One region of the Neobacillus sp. PVCKKU3 genome, then DNA from elsewhere that is predicted to be linked to it. Evidence: riboswitches for the same ligand, from Rfam matches in the RefSeq annotation. Region 1 holds a riboswitch; each other region holds the start of a gene.

Region 1 (4,289 bases):
GGTTTTTGGGGTTGCTGTTGCAGTTACGATGGTGGGGCTGTTTGGGCTGGTTTATGTGGCGCTGAATACAGGAAGTATTGGATTTTAAAAATTTTAAAAGGGTGGTAGAAACCACCCCTTTGGGTCTAATGGAACAATTTCGAAAAAATACTTTTTAGCGAATTCCCTTTTTTAAAATAAATATCTTCCCGCACCTTTTCATTAATTGCCTGCCAAAGCATGATTTCTACGTCCGAGAGCTGCTTGGATTCCGCCTCTTTTAGGAAAGCGGCAAAATAGTCTAACGGCACTCCGTAAAATCTTGAAATATCCGCCATGATCTCAAACGAAACAGACTTACGATCCCCTTTTTCAAGCATGCTTAAATATTGAAGGGTGATTCCAGTCCCCTTTGCAACTTCTTCAAGTCGTAAATTTCTTTCTAACCTTAATCTTCTTAACTCATGCCCCAATGGAGTGGCCATAATATACCCCCTTCCCCTACTCTATTTCCGAGCTGTATTTAATCGTTATGATATAGTACCAGCTAACTGCGGCTTCAAATAATGTGATAATAAGTTCCTCTGATTTTCTTGGAATTTTAAAATACCTTTGTATTTGATAATGAAGCAGCTCGTGAAAAATAGTTTGTAATTGCTCAGGGTAATCCATTTTTTCGTCGATGATAATTATTTTTTTCTTAGGATAATAAACACCCTTTATATCTTTCAAATCCATAAAAACAATAGGGATGTCATATTTTCTCATTATCTTCTTCGTTAATAAATTGATCTGGGATTGATTAATCGAAATAAACTGCTTATGCAGGTATCCAATGATCGTATAGTAGGTTAGAAACAGAATAAGTACCAGATTAACCTCAAGCTGATTGAAGAAAGATAGTATAGGGAATATAACAGCTACTTCAAACATCATAGGTCCAAACCGGTCCAAAAATAGCTTACTAGATGCTGTCCCAGTCTCTAAATACACATAGACATATTTCAAAACTATGCTTAGAGTCAACATAAGCAGTAAAGTTAGATACCGAGCAAAATAAGTCTTGTCACTATAAACATTATAAATCTCGTTGCAGATAATGATAGTGATAATATACATGGTGAGCAAGGATATCCTGGATTGAATGCTGCCTCTTTTTTGAATGAAGCTAGCAACGAAACAATCAACAAGCAAATAAATGAAACCGTAAACAATGGAGAAACGGTCAAATATGATTAATGATAATATGACATGAAAAAAGGAATAGTCGAAACCGGAAAAAACCTTCAGATTAATTTGGTCAAACAGGACCATAATGCAAAGAAAGAAAACAATATTCCATTCCAGCTCTTCGGGGAAAACAATAAATAAATCTGTCAAAACTATGGAAGGAATCATGAAGAACAAATAGATATGATGCCGCCCGAAATGTTTCATGACGATTCTCCTATTAAGCCGTAATTTTATTCCGTTTTTTATTATGTTACTTGAGAAAATTTACAATTTAAATAATTATTTTTCTACAAAGGAATAAAATTTTGACGGATCTTGTCATTCGAAAAACATTCAATTCCACTATCGTTTAATATATTCTTAATATAGAAGGGTGTAAAATTCTAACTTTATTTTCCTCCTATCTTTTAAACGCACTAACTAAGGTTAGTGCACTTTTTTTCTGTATCCAGCATATTAATAAACCGTTTGTGCGGTTTTCTCACAAATTATTTATAAAAATATATATTCCACTATTGTTGAAGTTATTTACTTTTAATCAAACTTACTTAGTTTTGCTGATTTTGTCGAAAATCAGTTGGGTAATGTCGAAGGGAAAAAATACCTATAAACTATAGTTTAAATTATAATATTTTCATAGATATTTAGTTCTATATACTGAACGAACCCTATGAAGGTGATATCGATATAGGGGGTTAATGGGAAGAGGGTGAGCTATGGAAATTATAACTTCAGGTGATACTTTTAATTTTTTGGGAAGCGATGATATATAACCGGCAATCTGGACACTTAGGTTATATGGAGTTAGTAGTGTAACCGGCCCTCTTAATCATTATTTAAGAGGAGAGAAAAGTTATGGAGAAAATTAGCTTTATAAATGTATTAAGCAAAAAAGCCCTAAGCGCAGTTACTGCGTTGGCAATTTCAGGTCTTGTCCCAACAGGTTTTGCTTTGGCAGGTGAACTTGAGATTACTACCTCTGAATTAGTTGCATCATCCACTAATGTATCTGTTGAGCAAGGAGCAACCCAATCTTTTAATCTTATTGTAAGTTCGGATGGTAATATGACTAATGCAGACGTTAAATTACCTACAAACTTTACAATTGCTGCAAATGGGAGTATTACTACTAGCAATTTAGTTACAGTAAACCTAGCTGGCAAAGATAGTTCTAAAAATGTTCCTGCAACTATTCAAGTTGATCCTACCTTACAACCAGGAACATATTCATTTACCTTTAATAGTACTAATGTTGTCATCACTAATAACAATCAACAAGGAGCAAGCCTAGAAAATAAATTTGGTGACACCATTAAATTTGTTGTAACCAAGAAACAAGTACTAGATACAACTGCTCCAGTAGTCACTGCTACTCCTGATAGAGCTGCAAACACTAATGGCTGGTATAACCAAAATGTAACAGTTAATTTCTCCGCTGTAGATGAAGAAGGTGGATCTGGTCTTTTACCAGGCTCAGTATCTGCACCTGTTATAGTTTCTGAAGACGGAACTCATACTATCACTGGTACAGCTAGTGATATAGCTGGAAATATAGGTACTTCTGCACCAATTACAATAAATTTTGATAAAACAAAACCTATGATTTCAGGAAGCACTGACAAAGTGGCTAATTCTGATGGTTGGTATAATCAGGATGTAACAGTTAGTTTTGATGCTCAAGATGCATTATCTGGTTTAGCAAGTGTAACAGACAATAAAACTCTTGGTGAAGGTGCAGGCCAATCTGTTACTGGTACTGCGACTGATAAGGCTGGCAATAGTGAATCAGCAACGGTTTCTGGTATCAATATTGATAAAACAAAACCTACAATATCAGGTAGCCCTGACAGAGCAGCAAATTCATCTGGTTGGTATAATGGAGATGTTACAGTAAGCTTTACAGCAGACGATGCATTATCTGGTTTAGCAAGTGTAACCGGCAATAAAACTCTTGGTGAAGGCGCAGGCCAATCTGTCACTGGTACTGCGACTGATAAGGCTGGCAATAGTGAATCAGCAACGGTTTCTGGTATTAATATTGATAAAACTGCTCCAACAATTTCAGGTAGCCCTGATAGGAAAGCTAACTCAAACGGTTGGTATAATGATGACGTAGTTGTTACATTTGCTGCAAATGATAACTTATCTGGTGTAGCAAGTTTCACACAACCTGTTACCCTTAGTGAAGAAGGTTTAAACAAATCTGCTACTGGTACTGCAACAGATAAGGCAGGGAATACTAGTGCTCAAGTAACTGTATTTGGTTTAAAAATTGATAAAACAAAACCTGTCATTACTATTGGCGGCCTTACTCTTGAAAACGATGGAGTTGTATCAAACATTGGTACTTTTACGCTTAACCAACTTGCTACATGGTCTGCATCAGATGCATTATCTGGTCTTGCAACTGAAGGAAGCGGTACACTAAATACGGCAACAGCTGGTTTACACACTGTTGAGTTAACAGCAACAGACAGGGCTGGAAATATATTCAATAAGACAATCATATATAACGTTGCCTACAATTTTGGTGGGGTTCTTCAACCAATTATCAATGGTTCAAGCGTGTTCAAGGCAGGCAGCACTATCCCTGTTAAATTCCAATTGACCGATTCTCAAGGAGCATTTGTCTCAACTGCAAATGCAACCATTTCGTTTACAAAAATAACCGATGTAGCTTTAGGTACTGAATTATCGGTAGGTGTCAACAGTACACCTAATACAGGAGATGCGTTTAGATATGACCCAACATCAAATCAGTATATCTACAACTTAAGTACTAAGGGCTTATCAAATGGTTCTTACTATGTCTCTATTAATCTCCATGATGGATCTGATGTTAAAAAAGTGTATTTTAGTTTAAAATAAATAAAGGTGGCCGAGGAAATTAGTAGTCCTCGGCTATTAATATGCTCTATAGATAATGTAAGAAATACTAGCGCCTATCGATAGGTAACGCTATGATATGATACTTATGATTTATAATTAGAAAATTGGGAAAATAATTATTTTAGTGGGCAGTAAGGAGGGTTTTAAGTTAAAGTTCCTCCTTACTGCCTTTAATGTGTCTTATTCGG
Region 2 (4,289 bases), on a different contig from region 1:
TGCCGCTGAGGATTCGTATGCTGCAGCTAAGTGGGTGGCGGAAAATGCTGCCGAGATTCAAGTAGACCCTGAGCGTATTGCAGTAGGAGGTGATAGTGCTGGCGGAAACCTTGCAGCAGTTGTGGCCTTAATGGCTCGTGAACAGGGAGGCCCTTCATTTGCCTATCAAATGCTTATCTATCCTGTTACCAATCACGCTTATGACACGGACTCTTATCGTGATAATGCCGAGGGTTATTTTTTAACAAAAAATACAATGGTCTGGTTCTGGAATCATTATCTTCGTAATGAAGAGGATGGCCAAAATCCGTATGCTTCGCCATTATTGGCAGAGGACTTAAGCGGACTTCCGCCAGCGCTGGTGATTACGGCAGGCTTTGACCCGTTACGCGATGAAGGGGAAGCCTATGCGGAACGGCTGAAATCAGCAGGCGTACCGGTGGAAGCGACACGCTATGACGGAATGATTCACGGTTTCTTCTGGATGCCAGGGGTGTTAGCGGAGGCGCATAACGCCATCAACCAGGCAGCCAATGCCTTGAAGGATGCATTTAATGCTATAAAAACTAGATAGATATATTGCAGATTTTTAGGAGGCTAAATCAAAACAGGAAGGATATATTTAACCATTGTAAAATTGACCTTAAAATAATCAACTGAAAACAGGGTGGTCCTACCAGTGGCTACTCTGTTTTTCTATTAGCACCTAAATTTTGGTGTGATTTTTTACGATTCTTTTTAATGTATTTTTCATAATCATTAGATGGATTATCTTTGTCTAGAATTCTTTACCAATTTATAATCAACAATTTACATAACCTATACAGAGAATTAAAATCTCCTTGCTATGTTATTAATAGATATATTTTTTAAACTGTGAACTTAAAAAACTAGAGGAGGTTTTGTTATGAGTAATCTGGATTCACAAAAAGAAATGGACAGAAGGAAATTTATCAAAATCGGAGGTATAGGTACACTTGCATTAACACTCGGAGCAGCTGGCCTTCCAAAAGATTTGTTTACTGGGACAGCTTATGCTGAATTAAATGATGATATGAAGCTTCAATTTAATCCAGACGGCAAATTCAAGATTGTTCAGTTTAATGATACACAGGATGATGAAAATATTGACCGCCGTACCATACAACTGATGGAAAAGGTCCTTGATACAGAGAAACCGGATTTTGTAGTCCTTAACGGAGACAACATCACTGGGGGCTGTGACACTCCTAGCGAAATGAAACAAGCCATCAACAATGTGGCCCAGCCGATGGAGCAAAGAGGGATTAAGTGGGCCATTACATACGGAAATCATGATGAGGATTCCACTCCAAAAAGCGGCCTAAATGAGGAAGATATGCTGGGCATTTATATGTCTTACCGATACAATATGAACACACCTGGGGTAAAAGACGTTACAGGTACGGGTAACATGAATCTTCTTATCAAAAATTCAAAAGGGACAGATGCAGCGTTCAACCTCTGGCTGCTTGACAGTGGAAGATATGCCCCTCAAACGATTGCGGGTCAAGATTTTCAAGGATACCCAACCTGGGACTGGCTCCGTATGAACCAAGTCAGCTGGTATTATGAGACGTCAAAAAAACTGGAACAGCAATGGGGTCATAAAGTTCCATCGCTAGTATTTATTCATATACCGCTTTGGGAGCACAGATTTATGTGGTTTGGAAGTGTTGACGGAAGAACGGATGCCCATCACGCAAAGGCCTTGATTAAACACAATATTGTGGGTGAAAGAAATGAAGAGGAATGCCCGGGTCCAATCAACAGCGGAATGTTTTCAGCAATGCTAGAAAGAGGGGATGTCAAAGGGGTCTTCTGTGGACACGACCATGTCAATACTTATATGGGTAATTATTATGGAATCTTGCTTGGCTATTCAGGCAGCACAGGTTTTGGCGCATACGGCCTACCAGGGGCTGACCGAAATAGATTGCGCGGTGCCCGAGTTTTCAATTTAGATGAAAACACGAAGGACGTTCTTGTGGAAACTCATATGGTGTTTGCTAAAGATTATGGCATCGATTTGACTGCCAATGACCAAAGTACTGCGCCTGCACCAATAGATGAAAGCAAAAAGAAAGAAAAAGTAATCAAAAGCTAATTTTAAGATGATGCATAGGGACGGTTCTCGCGCCTCAATTTCTAGCAAAAATGAGGCATAAGAACCGTCCCCATGCATCTTCCCATGAATCTTTATAATTTTTGTTATGTAATATTTGAAAAAATTGTAATATAATATAAATAATTAGTTTATTTAGATAAAGGCAAACTTCTCGAAAGAGTGGGACGCAAAGCTACAGGTCTAAGGTTTGAAACTATGATGGCTGAGCTGCCTAAAATAGTATATATTTTAGGGGGATTTCATTTTGACTACATATGTTTATGACAACGAACTTGAAATGGATGTGGTGGAACTTAGTGATGAAAATATTATAGAGGGGTACATAACAGCTTTACTAAAAATGGCCGACAAAAATTATAAATTCTTAGAAAAAGAATTGTTGAAAAGAAGGTTATTTTTGGTTGCCTTAGAACGTTACGATACAAGAAAGGTGTTATTCCATTCTGGCTTTGCTGACTAGGGTTCATCTAAAAAAGGGCAACTCTAGAAGCCACTTGAAAAAGAAAGCTCCATGGACTTTTTAAAGTGCTTGGAGCTTTCTTTTTTATTTTAAAAACTATTCCTATAAACATAAGCATCTTTCGGCTGCTCGATGATTTTATAATCCGTTACTTTTAAAATAGGAATTTTCATTTTAAAAGGCTGATAATACATCGTGTCCATCGTTCCTGTTACTTCGTACCACTGATCATTTGGGATGTGGACATTTTCAGGGAATTGAATCATCATTCCGAACACACCAGAGTCGGCAATACAGTGAATAATCCCAAATCGGAATAAGAAGATTTGGTTGCCGTTTAACCCCGGACCGTTATATGAAAAACCCTTCATCGTCATGGTTTTCCCAACAAATTCGCCGGAAAAGTTGTAGATGACTTCCAGACCTTTTAAATAGTCCTCATCTGTTAAGGTAATATGGTCATTTCCTTTATACGATTTGAATTCCTTTTTGACTAAATCCGTAAATGCATCTTGGCCCATAAATTTACTCATGTCGGGATTTAATATTTGGTGCATGCCATAACGGTCGGCCCCGTCCTCTAACGTAGGAAAACTAAATCCTTTGGCATTAACTAATTGTGAATCTAGGGTCGCTACCGGCAAAAACACACCTGTCAAAGCGGGAAGAACAATCATCGTATACGAAACCGTTCTTTTTAGCTTTTTTCCAAAAGAAGGCTTTTTATGGTCATGTGAATGATCGTGATGGCATTCATGACATTCCAATTCTATCTCTGATTTTTTCTCTTTAAAGTACCATCTGATTCCTTCTACAATAGTTAGGAAGAATAGGGCATAAATCATACTGTAGGAAAGAAAGGAATACTTCATATTAATATACTTCGAAATGTTTCCTGATAAATGCAAATAGAAAAACAAGTTGGTAAACAATAATAAAATCACGACGCGAAACATATTCTTCCCTCCTTTACAGTAATAGTGAACCGATAAATACGAATGCTGAAATTAACGAAACAAGCAGGATAACGAATTTTGGCTTAAACGTTCCGAACATCATCAGCAGGTTCTTGATGTCAACCATTGCACCAAACACCAAGAATGTCACAATTGAACTTTGTGAAAATGTGTTTCTGAAAGACGAAGCAACAAACGCATCCGCTTCAGAACAAATTGATAAAATGAACGCCAGCGCCATCATGACAAGAACACCCGCTACTTTGGAATGTCCAAGTGCAGCCAACGTAGAAGTCGGGATAAAGGTTTGCATCGCTGAAGCGATTAACGAACCCATCACCAAGTACTTTCCGACGTGGAAAAATTCATCGATGGTATGAGTGATCACGCTGACCAATTTTTGCTTCGTATTTTGTTTCGAATGGTCATGGACATGACCATGTTCATCGGCATTCAGCCTTAACTGGTTCGTCTTGACCACGAAAGAAAGAACAATCCCGACTAAAATCGAAACCACAATGGCAAACCCGGCACGATACCAAACCATCGTCCAGCTATTGCCAAAGGCGATATACGTTGAAAAAAGAACAATCGGATTGATAATTGGTCCGGTGAGCATAAACGAAATCGCGGCGGGAAGGGCCACACCTTTTTCGACTAATCTTTTCGTAATTGGAACAATTCCACATTCACAGCCTGGAAAAATTGCGCCTACGAAACTAGCAGT
Region 3 (4,289 bases), on a different contig from region 1:
TTCATCCTTTTGGTGTCAAAATTACAGATAGAGGTCGATTAATAGGCCTTTGATTTCCCCTATCTTATCAAGCAATTGAATATTTGCATCCTCTTTTTCTAAAATTTTCTTCGACAGCTCCAACAGATTTTTATCAATCTCTTTAATAATTTTTAGCCTCCTCCCCCTATTCATTGACGTGAAAGAATCCGTTATTTCTAAAGAGAGGCCATTTTTTACAACTTCCTGCAAAAAGGATTGAATTAATTTTTTATATTTTTGAAGATCAGCAGCCGTTCGTGACTGAACCAATCGCTCCCCTTGCTTTTGAATCCCGTCTAAAAGGGAGCTTAGCTGCTCTTTTACCAAATTGGTTTTTGAATCTGTCAATATCTGTTGAAATGAGGATGATTCAGCTTGCTTCGTTTCTTTTTGAAAAAACATTTTATCGTTTGTGACACCAAATCCGTGACTGACTTTCAAGAGAAAACACCTTCCAAACGCTTAAGTTTGTGATTGTCGATATTTGTAAAACTAAATTACAATAAATTATTAATTTTAGCAATCATTAGAAAAGGAGAAATTTATGACGACATTTATCGGTTTGATTCTGGCTATCGTTTCTATCGGTGTAGGGATGGTATTAAAAGGCGCATCGTTTGAAGCGTTGGCGAACCCTGCTGCCTTTTTAATTATTTTTGGCGGAACGATCTCTGCCTTGTTTATCGCCTTTCCCATGAGTGAAATAAAAAAAATTCCGATGCTGCTGAAAATTGCTTTTGTCGAACCAAAGCAGCCCAGCCAAGATGAAGTCATCAAGATGATGGTGGAGTGGTCGATGGTGGCGAGGCGCGAAGGCGTACTTGCATTAGAGGAAATTTCCGAGTCCGTCGAGGATCCTTTTTTAAAAAATGGCCTTGAAATGATTATTGACGGCAGTGACCGGGACCAAATGGAGGAAATTTTGTTTAGCGAGCTAGAAGCAGCGGCAGACCGGCACAAGGCCGGCAGCCTCGTCTTCAGCCAGGCGGGGACGTATGCGCCGACACTAGGCGTTTTGGGTGCTGTGGTTGGTTTAATTGCGGCGCTCGGAAATCTTCAGGACATGGACAAACTCGGACACTCGATTGCCGCCGCCTTTATCGCGACCTTGTTAGGGATTTTTTCCGGATATGTCCTGTGGCATCCAATTTCCAATAAACTGAAGCGCATTGCGAAAAAAGAGCAGGACCTGAAACTGATGATGATGGAGGGACTTCTTGCCATCCAGGAAGGGTTAACACCTAAATTGATTGAACGAAAGCTGGCTGTTTATTTGCCAACAAAGGCACGTTTGAAACAGGAGGAAATGGTCGTGAAAGAGGTCGAGAGTCTGTAAGACTGTGAGTTCAAGCTGGAAAAATAGAGGCTGCGTTTTGACTAGGACATCTTGTAAGAAAGGAGGAATAGAACGGTGAGGAGGCGGAGACTGCAAGATAATGATGAGCATATGGACGAAAGCTGGTTAATTCCTTACGCGGACCTTTTGACCCTGCTGCTTGCTTTGTTTATCGTCCTGTTTGCTTCGAGCAGTATCAATTCGGAAAAGCTGCAGCAAATCATGGTTTCGATGAATTCAGCTTTGAGCGGCAAAGGAAGCAGTTTGATTTTAAAAGAAAATGCCAGCTCTCCTGTGGTGAAGCCGCTCGAAAAAACTGCCGGCAAGGTAGAGAAACAGGAAGAGAATGAAAAATTGCACAGCCTGATGGAGAATATTCAAAGCTATATAGAGGCACGCGGCTTGGAAAAGGTCATCACCGTTCAGGACGAGCCTAAGGGAATCAAGCTTTCCCTAAAGGATGTCATTTTGTTTGAGTCCGGCAGCGCCGAATTGAAGGGAAATTCCCCTGCAATTTTGGGTGACTTGCTGGATTTGATTAAAGGAGTGCAAAACCCTATCAGCATTGAGGGCCACACGGATAATGTCCCGATTACCGGGGGCAGATTCAGGTCGAACTGGGAATTGTCGTCTGCCCGTGCTTTGTCCGTTCTTTACTTTTTTGAGCAAAATGGCATCTCTTCTGATAAATTGCAATTTGCCGGCTTTGGCGAGCAAAAGCCGCTGTATCCGAATGACACAGTAGAGCACCGGCAGGCCAACCGGCGGGTAGATATCATGATTCTAAAAGTCCAAGAATAATTTTTTCCCAATATAAAAAACGGGAAAACACTTGCTGAGACAAGTTGTTCATCGTCAAAATAGTAGTAATTCCATAAATCGTACGATAAAGGCAAACCCATTGAAAAATGGCGACGCAAAGCTACAGGGGCTAAGGTCATTGGTCATTCCGATCATCATGCTAGCCAGCTTCCGAATACGGACTCCTGCGATTTATGACAATAGAAGAGGAGTGGAAATGGAATGAATACATTATTAGCTAAATTCAAAAAAGAGTGGCACTTGTTTAGGGTGAATTACCATGAGCTGTTGCTTGCAGACTGTCTTGACTATGAGTTGCAGTGCAAGCTCGAACAAAAGATTACTTACCATAAAATGAGATTAAATAGTTATTGTTGAGAATTAATTCCTCCCTTGATTGGTTTTGGACATGGAAAATAAAGGTCTACGAATTTCTAACAATATCTGCGATAATAGTAATAGATTTGTGAGAGTTCATTCAAAACACCATCAAGGAAGGAAGCAGCAATGAAACAATCTATAAGTTCAAAATCCATCAGCCTGGCGCTCACTATATCCATTATTGCCATATCGTTTTCGGCTATCTTTGTGAAATGGTCCGACGCGCCGGCTTCTATTTTAAGTATGTACCGAATGTTGTTTGCCAGTTTGTTATTGGCCCCGATGGTCTGGGTGAAGCGCAAGGAGTTTAAAAAAGTGAGTCCAAAAAATGGCGCCATGCTCTTTTTCTCCGGAGTTTTTCTGGCCCTGCATTTTGTTCTTTGGTTCGGCTCCTTAAAGTTAACCACGGTTGCAAGCTCGACCATCATTCTCGCCCTGCAGCCGATTATTTCGCTGGTAGGCGGATTTTTTCTTTTTAAAGAAAGAACGACTGCTTCCGCACTGGCTACTATGGGGATTGCAATCATCGGAGCGATGATGATTGGCTGGGGAGACTTCGGCTTAAGCGCTGATGCCATCCGTGGCGATCTTCTCTCCTTTTTCAGCGTTATCGCGGTGGTCGGTTATTTATTTATCGGGCAAACCGTCGTGAAAAATGTATCCCACTGGATATACAGCTTTAGCGTGTTCCTCTGTGCGGGGATTGTGCTTGTTGTTTATAATCTATGGGCCGGAGTGCCTTTTCTCGATTATCCGCCTAAAGAATGGGGGATTTTCCTACTGCTAGCCATCGTTCCGAGCCTTAGCCATGTGATTAATAACTGGCTATTAAACTATGTGAACGCGACAACCATTTCGATGAGTATTCTCGGCGAACCAGTCGGCAGCACGATTTTAGCTGTCATTTTACTCGGGGAGCGATTATCAGGCTGGCAAATCGCCGGCGGCCTCCTCGTCTTGCTCGGCGTCTTCTTCTTCATGAGCAAAAAACAAAAAGCCGCCCCGCCAATGCAGAAAGCAGCTGAAAACGAAAACTTCCACATAAACGAAACCCCCGGGGCCTAAGCTCACGGGGTTTTTGATGCATGAGAACCGTCCGAGACAACTGAAAAATCGACTTTTTACTAACACTTTTTTAACCGGTCATGCATGTTTTGTTAAAAATCGGTAGATATCTCTATTTTCTTCAATAATGAATAGATGCTAAATTGCATATTTTTGTCTTTAAGCATGGATAATCCCCCTCTTGGTAATGGTTTCTCGACAATTCCATTACACCCAAATGGGGGATTTTTCTTTTTATTCGTAGAAATTATTTATCCTGAAAAACTTCCAATTATTTGCAAGTGTTTTTCAGTGGTCTCGAACCGTCCCTCTGCCTCAAAATGAGACACGAGAACCGTCCCCATGCATCATTGTGACTGCGGGGTTTTTAATGACGCAGTCGATGTGTACGCCGGCTTCGTTGGTGCCGCCGAATGGTTTGTTGCTGCCGAAGGCGATGTGGACGGTTCCGAATACTTTTTCGTCTTCTAGGACGTTACCGGTCAGGCGGGCTTTTTTGTTGGTGCCGATGCCAAATTCGGCGATGATTCTGCCATTGCCGTCACCTAGGATTTCCAGCAATCGATTTCCGTCTTCACCGCTGGCATCTACCAAACGGCCTTTTTCAAGAGTCAAGGTAATAGGTTCCTTCAAGACGCCGATTCCTGCAATAGATCCGTCTACAATGATACTGCCATTAGCGGAA

Evidence for each region. A riboswitch is a leader RNA that binds a small molecule or an ion and turns the genes downstream of it on or off. The one in region 1 is predicted to bind cyclic di-GMP.
Region 2: linked by a shared signal. The riboswitch ahead of ACNQGS_RS21860 (hypothetical protein) and the one ahead of ACNQGS_RS03680 (PxKF domain-containing protein) in region 1 are both predicted to bind cyclic di-GMP.
Region 3: linked by a shared signal. The riboswitch ahead of ACNQGS_RS12175 (DMT family transporter) and the one ahead of ACNQGS_RS03680 (PxKF domain-containing protein) in region 1 are both predicted to bind cyclic di-GMP.

What each region holds. Positions count from the first base shown of each region.
Region 1 is NZ_JBLVQN010000003.1:158,885-163,173, reverse strand. It holds gene ACNQGS_RS03695 (hypothetical protein) at 1-88, shown strand, start outside; gene ACNQGS_RS03690 (helix-turn-helix domain-containing protein) at 126-464, opposite strand; gene ACNQGS_RS03685 (ImmA/IrrE family metallo-endopeptidase) at 481-1,416, opposite strand; cyclic di-GMP riboswitch class II at 1,959-2,043, shown strand; gene ACNQGS_RS03680 (PxKF domain-containing protein) at 2,068-4,080, shown strand; gene ACNQGS_RS03675 (DUF4023 domain-containing protein) at 4,272-4,289, opposite strand, start outside.
Region 2 is NZ_JBLVQN010000038.1:5,551-9,839, reverse strand. It holds gene lipP1 (LipP1 family hormone-sensitive lipase) at 1-574, shown strand, start outside; gene ACNQGS_RS21865 (metallophosphoesterase family protein) at 908-2,125, shown strand; cyclic di-GMP riboswitch class I at 2,278-2,361, shown strand; gene ACNQGS_RS21860 (hypothetical protein) at 2,391-2,606, shown strand; gene ACNQGS_RS21855 (TIGR03943 family putative permease subunit) at 2,696-3,562, opposite strand; gene ACNQGS_RS21850 (permease) at 3,576-4,289, opposite strand, start outside.
Region 3 is NZ_JBLVQN010000015.1:72,250-76,538, reverse strand. It holds gene ACNQGS_RS12190 (YaaR family protein) at 22-462, opposite strand; gene motA (flagellar motor stator protein MotA) at 566-1,357, shown strand; gene ACNQGS_RS12180 (OmpA family protein) at 1,433-2,158, shown strand; cyclic di-GMP riboswitch class I at 2,239-2,334, shown strand; gene ACNQGS_RS12175 (DMT family transporter) at 2,666-3,604, shown strand; gene ACNQGS_RS12170 (aminopeptidase) at 3,920-4,289, opposite strand, start outside.